Regions from separate parts of the Sedimentibacter sp. B4 genome, predicted to be linked through region 2. Evidence: a T-box and tRNA genes for the amino acid it is inferred to sense, from the RefSeq annotation. Region 2 holds a T-box; the other holds one or more tRNA genes.
What was found. A T-box is a leader RNA that pairs with one kind of tRNA and senses whether it is charged. The one in region 2 lies ahead of BN358_RS21175 (valine--tRNA ligase), so its partner is inferred to be a tRNA-Val.
Positions count from the first base shown of each region.

Region 1: it encodes a tRNA-Val, which carries the amino acid that the T-box ahead of BN358_RS21175 (valine--tRNA ligase) is inferred to sense. The anticodon was not compared.

Region 1 covers NZ_CANG01000957.1:13,469-17,911, forward strand. The annotation lists gene BN358_RS19670 (MATE family efflux transporter) at 1-139, opposite strand, end outside; gene BN358_RS19675 (argininosuccinate synthase) at 389-1,642, opposite strand; T-box leader at 1,897-2,104, opposite strand; gene BN358_RS19680 (thioesterase family protein) at 2,228-2,662, opposite strand; tRNA gene BN358_RS19685 (tRNA-Val) at 2,839-2,911, opposite strand; gene BN358_RS19690 (ABC transporter ATP-binding protein) at 3,198-4,443, shown strand, end outside.
Region 2 covers NZ_CANG01000963.1:20,968-25,410, forward strand. The annotation lists gene BN358_RS21175 (valine--tRNA ligase) at 1-2,082, opposite strand, end outside; T-box leader at 2,481-2,686, opposite strand; cobalamin riboswitch at 2,822-3,005, shown strand; gene BN358_RS21180 (ABC transporter substrate-binding protein) at 3,150-4,133, shown strand; gene BN358_RS21185 (iron ABC transporter permease) at 4,130-4,443, shown strand, end outside.

The sequences.
Region 1 (4,443 bases), on a different contig from region 2:
CCATGTTGTACAGCTGTTGAAAAACATTTCCTATGAGCATTGGAAATGCAAAAGCCAGTATGAGTTTCACAGGATTTCCTTCAGTCATTGTTTTCATTGAAACTTCTTTAGAATTTTCACCTTTATTTTTTAATTCCACCCAATCACCTCCGTAATCAGTATAGTATACCACAATTTAATATAAATACAAATTACTAATATCCAAATTTTACAAATTTTTTCCATAAAAAAAGAGAATCTCCCAGTATAACTAAACCGTTAATTAATTCAACTATGTAGGGGAGGACCTCGTGTCCTCCGGTGGCTAGCCCCAATAGTTTGTGAAAAACCGGTTTGTCAATAATACAAGAAAAATTCTCTCTATTAGTTAAATCTATTTATTTTGTTATTACTCTTTAAACGTGTAAACAACTTCAGTTGAACCATTCTTATTGTTGTTCATTTCATTTAAAGCCTGAATTTTGTACGGCAGACTGTACAAGTGGATGAATCCTGTTGCATCCTTCTGGTCATACAAATCGCCTGTACTGAATGAAGAAATTGATTCGTTGTATAGAGCATATTTTGATGTCATTCCTGCAAACTTTATAGTACCCTTGTAAAGTTTAAGTTTAACAGTTCCTGTCACATTTTTCTGAGTTGTGTCTATGAATGCATCAAAAGCATCCTTCAGCCCACTGAACCACATTGCATTGTATACTAGCTCTGCATACTTGCTGCTGATTGTTTCTTTAAAGTGAGCTGCTTCTTTTTCAAGCACGAAGCTTTCAAGGTATTTGTGAGCTTCAATAAGCAATGTTCCCCCTGGTGTTTCATAAATTCCTCTTGATTTCATACCAACAAGTCTGTTTTCAAGAAGGTCAATGACCCCTATGCCATGAGTTCCGCCTACTTTATTCAATGCCTTAAGCATATCTTCCCCGTTTAATTTTTCACCGTTTAATTTGACAGGAATTCCCTCGTTAAATTCTATCTCAACATATTCGGCCTTGTCAGGTGCCTTTTCAACTGTGTTTGTCATCATGAGAAGTTCGTCAAAGTCAGGTTCATTTGCTGGATTTTCAAGCATGCCGCCTTCGTGACTTATATGAAGTATGTTCTGGTCGCGAGAATAAATTCTTTTCTTTGTTATTCCATTTAAATCAATTCCCTTAGCTTCTGCATAGTCAATTGCATCTTCTCTTGATGTAATATCCCAAATACGCCATGGAGCGATGATTTTTATGAAAGGATCCAGACTTGCAATTGCAGTTTCAATACGAACCTGGTCATTTCCCTTTCCTGTACAGCCGTGGGCAATGTATTTAGCGCCTTCCTTGTGAGCCACTTCAACAAGTTTTTTTGCTATCAATGGTCTTGCATAGGCAGTTCCCAGAAGATACTTCCCTTCATAAATAGCATTTGCCTTAATTCCCTTGTAAACATATTCTTCTACAAATTCATTTACCACATTTTGAATATAAACCTTGCTTGCACCTGAAGACAATGCCTTGTTCTTTACAAATTCCATGTCGTCTTCCTGGCCTACATTTACACAGCATGCTATGATATCTAAATTATCGTAATTTTCTTTTAGCCAAGGTATAATAATTGATGTGTCCAATCCGCCTGAATATGCCAATACTACTTTTTCTTTTTCCATTTCTTCCATCCTCCGATTTTTAAATCTAAAATTTTTAATATTTGATGAAGCATAATTATTCGTTAGTTGATTTTTAATAAATATTAATTTCTTTTGTAGAGCGCACTATAGGTTAGGGCATATCACAGTTTCGAACTCAAATTTTTCTGCTTACTGTCGCTCGAAAAAATTTGGTTCTCATTGCGTTTGACCTGCCGCCATTCTTTCAGAAAACCGCTGAAACAATGGGGTTAGGGCATAAAAAAATCTGCTAATAAAGAGGCAGTGTTGTCACCGCGGTACCACTCTTTTTTTAGACAGAATCGCTCTTTCATTTTAACGGTATTGAACCGTATTCTCATACTGCTACTTCTGAGAATCTTTTCATGGATTCTTTTCAATTAAATTTCACTGCCGAACTCACACTCTGTTCCGACTCGCTGATAGCTTTATTTAATTTACTCTTCCAATCATTAAATTATACATAATTGATGATTTTTATACGATTATATGATGCCGAATATGTTTTGTCAACCCTTATTTTAAAAATATTTTCAAAATTTATTATATTTATTCTATATTAAACTTTTTACATAAAAAAAGACGCTACGCGTCCATTTTAACTGTTAACCAATCTTTATATACATTTACTCTGCTGATTGCATCTTCAATAAGTTTTTCTTCCTTAACAATGGCTTTTTCTAATATACCGCTGCAGAATTCACCTTTGCAGTCATATCCTTCAAACGACATGCTCACTCGATTGTTTTCAATGCTTTCAACAGTCATTTTAAACATCACCTTTTCTCCTACCATTGTTGGATGCATGTGATTTGACTGAAAGTTAGTGACCACAGTCAAGTATTCAGAAGGAATAAATTTCTTCAGCATGATGCAAGATATTTCTATTACAGTTGCCAGTAATGAAGGCGTCGACATCAGGTTTTCTATTTTTACGGATTTTGTTATATACGAGTCTGCAGGGGTGACAACTTTTTCATATGTTGTAGACAATCCTACATTAATTTTATTTGTGATCATAAAACCTCCGAATGCAATAATTACTTTAATTAAATACTAGCAGATTCATAAATAAAATACAACAAAAATATTTTGATATTCAAATTATTTGTTATATTAAACTTTTTCCCTGAGGTTATTTGTCAATACTTGCTGTTTCAAAAAATAAAAAAAGATGTTTTTAAAACATCTTTGAATGGGAACTATAGGGCTCGAACCTATGACCCCCTGCTTGTAAGGCAGATGCTCTCCCAACTGAGCTAAGCTCCCACGACAATGACAATGTTACCATATTTTTATTAAGTTGTCAATTACATTTATGAAAATTTTTATTTTGCGTTTACGAAAATTTTTATTTTGCAGTTAAAAGCGTTGATTGAAAAAGTAAATTCAACCCCTTGTTTTATAAAGAAATGCATTGCAGTTTAAAGCAATAAAATTTAAAAATATAAATAAAAATTTCAAAATAATGATGCTTTTCTTTAATAATGTAAAAAGTGCTAGGAATTACAATTAAAAATAGTATAATATAAATATATCATTTTTGGGGGAAGCAATGAAGACAGTAGCAAAAGAGAACAGACCTTCAGGTCTCATGAAGAGCAGTTACATACGCTCATTTTACAAAAAGTACTTATTAAATTATATATTCGGAATAATAGCACTGGTGATTGTGGATGTTGTACAGACAAGGGTTCCCATAATTGTCGGCGAAGTAATCGACGGTGTAGATCTTGGCAGCTTTGATGCTGCGTTTATTAAAAGCTCTATATTAAAACTATTTGCAATAGCAGGAACAATCTATGCAGGAAGAATTTTGTGGAGATACTTCATATTTGGAACATCCAGGAGCATTGAAAGAGACATCAGAAATGACATGTTCAATCATCTTGAAAAAATGTCTGCCAAGTTTTATCATCAGCACGGAACAGGAGAAATCATGGCACACATGACAAACGACCTTGAGGCAGTAAGAATGGCCTTGGGCCCTGGTATACTAACTTTGTTTGACGTTGTTGCACTTGGTTCAATCACAATTTACAACATGGTAACTGAAATCGATCCCTTGCTTACAGTTGCAGCTGTTATTCCGCTGTTGCTTATTGCAATTTCTGTCAGATTTATGGGAAGAGAACTGCAAATCCGTTTTACAAAAAAACAGGAGTCATTTGCCGACTTATCCAATTATGTTCAGGAAAATCTGTCTGGTATTAAAGTCATCAAATCATTTGTACAAGAAGACAAGTCCATCAGTTCCTTTGAAAAGTGGAACAAGAATTCATATGACAAAAATATAAAATTAAGTGTCATTCAAACACTCATGCATCCTTTCATGCAGATGATATCAGGCATTGCATTGGCTGTGGCCATTGGATACGGCGGCTATATCACTATAAAGGGCAGAATAACCATAGGAGAATTTTCTGCATTCATTCAATACCTTGGAATGCTTGTATGGCCAATGATGGCAACAGGGATGACAATAAATCTTTTCAACACAGGAGCTGCTTCACTTGAGAGGGTTGAAAGAATCCTCAACGAGCCTGTGGAAATCACAGATTCCATAACAACTTCAGCTTTAGACAATTTGACCGGAAACATCTATGTAAAAAACCTCAGTTACAAGTATCCAGACACAGATAAAAATGTATTAAGCAATATCAGTTTCAGCGTTCAAAAAGGACAGACCCTTGGTATTATCGGAAGAACCGGAAGCGGCAAAACAACTCTTGTAAACCTCATGCTTAGAATTTTCGAGCCTGACAAAGGAACAATGTTCATAGGAGATAGTGACATCCTGG
Region 2 (4,443 bases):
AGTTATGAAAGGCATGAAAGGATGAAGGAGTTTCAGCATGTCTTTTAAAACTTTTATGAGAACAAACCTTGCTGTGTCTTTGTCTGTTCCTTCATCTGCGTAAAGTCTCGGCTTAACTATTTCAATGTACCAGTCGCAGTATTCATTCCAGATGAAGTCATAAACTCTCTGAGCAGCCATTCCAAGCTCAAATTTATCAAGGTTATCTGTAACTTCCTTTGCTGCCTTGTTCATTCTGGAAATAATCCATTTGTCTTCTGTCTTGTAGTTTGCTTTTGCAGTTTCTTCATCTATTAAATCGCCATCAATGTTCATGAGAACAAATCTTGATGCATTCCAAAGCTTGTTTGCAAAATTACGGCTTGATTCCAGCCTGTCATTGTTAAAGCGTGTATCATTTCCAGGTGAAATTCCTGTCATGAGCATGAATCTCAAAGCGTCTGCTCCGAACTGGCCAACAACTTCCAATGGGTCGATGCCGTTACCAAGAGACTTGCTCATTTTTCTTCCTTCAGCATCTCTTACGAGACCGTGAATAAATACATTTTTAAAAGGAGATTCTCCTGTCATTTCAAGGGCTGAAAATACCATACGAACAACCCAGAAGAATATTATGTCATAACCTGTTACAAGTACATCTGTTGGATAGAAATATTTGAAATCTTCTGTCTGGTTTGGCCAGCCCAATGTTGAGAATGGCCATAGACCTGATGAAAACCATGTGTCAAGAACGTCTTCGTCCTGCTTGATGTTTGTGCTGCCGCATTTAGTACATTTATGAGGAGCATCCTTTTGAACCATTATTTCTCCGCATTCCTGGCAGTAGTATGCCGGAATTCTGTGACCCCACCACAATTGTCTTGAAATGCACCAGTCTCTTATGTTTTCAAGCCAGTGAGTGTAAATTTTTGTAAAACGTTCAGGAACAAATTCAACTTCCTTGTTGTCTCCTGCTTTTAATGCAGGTTCAGCAAGAGGTTTCATCTTAACAAACCACTGGTCTGAAACTCTTGGTTCAACTATGTTGTGGCATCTGTAGCATGTTCCTACGTTGTGATCAGTACTTTCTGTTTTTACCATGAATCCATTTTCTTCAAGTTCCTTTACAAATTCCTTTCTGCATGTAAAACGGTCCATTCCTTTGTATTTTCCGGCTTCTTCATTCATTGTTCCGTCTTCGTTCATGCAGTTGATTTGTTCAAGATTGTGTCTAAGCCCAATTTCAAAGTCGTTAGGGTCGTGGCATGGAGTTATTTTAAGCGCTCCGGTTCCCTTTTCCATGTCAGGATACTCATCTCCTATTATTGGAATTTCTCTTCCAACAAGAGGAACTATAACCTTTTTGCCAATGAGGTGTTTGTATCTTTCATCATCAGGATGAGCTGCTATGGCAACATCTCCGAATATTGTTTCAGGTCTTGTTGTTGCTACAACAAAGTATTCGTCAGGATTTTCAACATATGGATATTTTACATAGTAGTATTTTCCCGGAATGTCCTCATGCTCAACCTCTGCATCTGACAAAGTAGTGTGACAGTCAGGACACCAGTTTATTATTCTGTTTCCTTTATATATGAGTCCTTTTTCATAAAGCTTAATGAAAAATTCAACTACAGCCTCGTTGCAGCCTTCATCCATGGTGAATCTTTCTCTGGACCAGTCGCATGAATTTCCAAGCTTCTTAACCTGCTGAACAATTCTTCCGCCGTATTCTTCTTTCCACTTCCATGCACGTTTTAAGAATTCTTCTCTTCCTATTTCTTCTTTTGTCTTGCCTTCATCTTTTTTAAGTCTTTCAACAACCTTTACTTCAGTTGCAATGCTGGCATGGTCAGATCCCGGAAGCCATAAAGCTTCATAACCCTGCATTCTTTTCCATCTTGTTAAAACGTCCTGCAAAGTCATGTCCAGTGCATGCCCCATGTGAAGCTGTCCTGTTATGTTTGGAGGCGGCATCACAATTGTAAATGGTTTTTTGTCTTTGTTAACTTCTGCTCTGAAGCAGTTTTCTTCCATCCAAATATCATAAATCTTATCTTCAAATTCTTTTGGATTGTACTTGCTTGGTATATTCGTTGTCATAACTAGTTCCTTTCCTTATATTAATATTAGTTTTATTTTTTGTGCTGGTTCTTGTTGCGTCTGTGCGGCCAATGGTCTGACATATCGCTGTCTCATTCATCAATAATTCTTTCAACACTGCTTGATTGAATCAACACAGCGCAGTTTCGTTCACCAAATTATTTGCTCCTCACGTCGCATAATTTTCGCAGTTTCATTCTTAAATTTGTCTGCTCACTGCCGCTCGCACAAATTTAGAATTCATTGCGGTTGAATTACCAACAATTTATTTCTCCCTACGGTCGAATAAATTGGGTAAATCATACGGAACTCATTGTGTCTGACCTACCACCAATTCTTGCTTCGCTATCGCTCGCAACAATTGGGTTAGGGCATACAAAAAGCGGGTGTTCTTATCCTAAAAGGACGAGAAAACCCGCGGTACCACCTAATTTCCATTTCTGGCTCTTAATTTTATAACGGCAACCCGTTTAATCTTACTGTTGTTTCAGATTAAATGCTCCAAAGCTACCTTCAGTCCACATGTTCTTATGAAATCTTTCAACCCATGGATTTCACTCTCTGTAAAGTTTATGAACCTACTCCTCTTCTTCATAGCAAAATATTTAATTACTTACCATAATATTAAAAATATGTTCTTTTGTCAATAACTATTTAAGCTTTTTGTATGCGTAAATTCATTTTTTCCAATCAATCTTCAATTGACAAAAATGCTTAATTATAATATACTCTACTCAATTAAACATCTTTCGATATTGGTGCGCGCAAGCGATAATAGGGAATTAGGTTAAAATCCTAAACAGTCCTGCTGCCGTGATGAGAGAGCGATTTTTATGCACATGCAACCACTGGATTCTTCTGGGAAGGTAAAAAATTGCTATGACCTCTGAGTCGGAAAACCTGCCAGTATTATTTGCGTAAATACCGCAAATGCTATGCTTTCCAGGAAGAAAAGCGATAGCAAAATAAATTGGATATTCACTCCAGCTGGTTGTGGTAATTTACGTTTCGTTTATTCGGAACGTTTTTTTATTGCAAAGGTGTTTAAAATAAACCGGAGGATTATTATGAAAAAGAAATTATTTACAATGGCATCAATACTTTTGATAGTCGCATCAATGACGGGATGTTCCAAATATCTGGCTCCTGAAAAAAAAGTGCAGGAACCAACAAACAAAACAGAACAGCAAACTCCAGATAAAGAGTCAAATGAACTAAGTCTCCCTACAACAGACAGGGCAGGCAATGAAATAACAATTCCTGAAGAAGTAAACAAAATAATATCCATGTCCCCTTCAAATACAGAAATTATTGTAGCATTGGGTTACGGAGACAAACTAATTGCAGTTGACAAATATTCCAAAGACATAGAAGGAATACCCGCAGATCTGCCTCTATTTGACATAATGAAGCCTGATGTTGAACAGCTCGTTGCCCTTGAACCTGACCTCGTTATTGCATCAGGAATGAGCAAGAGTGATGGAAGCGATCCTTTCAAGCCTGTGAAAGACTTAGGAATTTGTTTGGCATACATACCTTCAAGCGACAGCATGGAAGGAATATACGAAGACATAATGTTCCTGGCTAAATCCCTGAAGAATGAAGAAAAAGGAACAGAACTTGTTGAGGGAATGAAGACAGAAATAGCTAAAATCACTGAACTTTCTTCAAAAATAACAGAAAAGAAATCAGTTTATTTTGAAATAGCTGCTGCACCAAATCTGTACAGCTTTGGAAGCGGAGTATTCTTAAATGAAATGATTGAACTTATCGGTGCAGAAAATATATTTGCTGATCAGGAAAAATGGATTTCCGTATCAGATGAATCTGTTGTAGCAGCAGATCCGGACATAATACTTACAAATGTCAGCTACATTGAAAATCCAACTGAAGAAATAAAATCAAGAGCTGGATGGGATAACATGACTGCTGTTAAAAACAATGATGTTTATTACATCGACAATTCAGCAAGCTCTCTATCAAACCACAATGTTGTTAAAGCATTGAAGGAAATGGCAGAAGATGTGTATCCGGAAGTATTTAAAAAATGAAAACTAAAATAAAAGTAATTTTGTCCATCATTATATGCATAATAGTAATCATGATGGGCATCGGCTTAGGGAGCATTTATGTTCCCGGAAGCCACATTATTAATATAATAGCCGGCAAAACATTTGGATTACCACTTAATCCGGATGTGAAGGAAGTTTCCGTTTCAATTGTATGGAATCTGAGACTGCCAAGAACAATACTTGCATTTCTTGTGGGAGGAGCACTGGCTGTGAGCGGAACTGTAATGCAGTCAGTACTTAAAAATCCTCTTGCATCATCATATACACTTGGGGTTTCTTCAGGAGCATC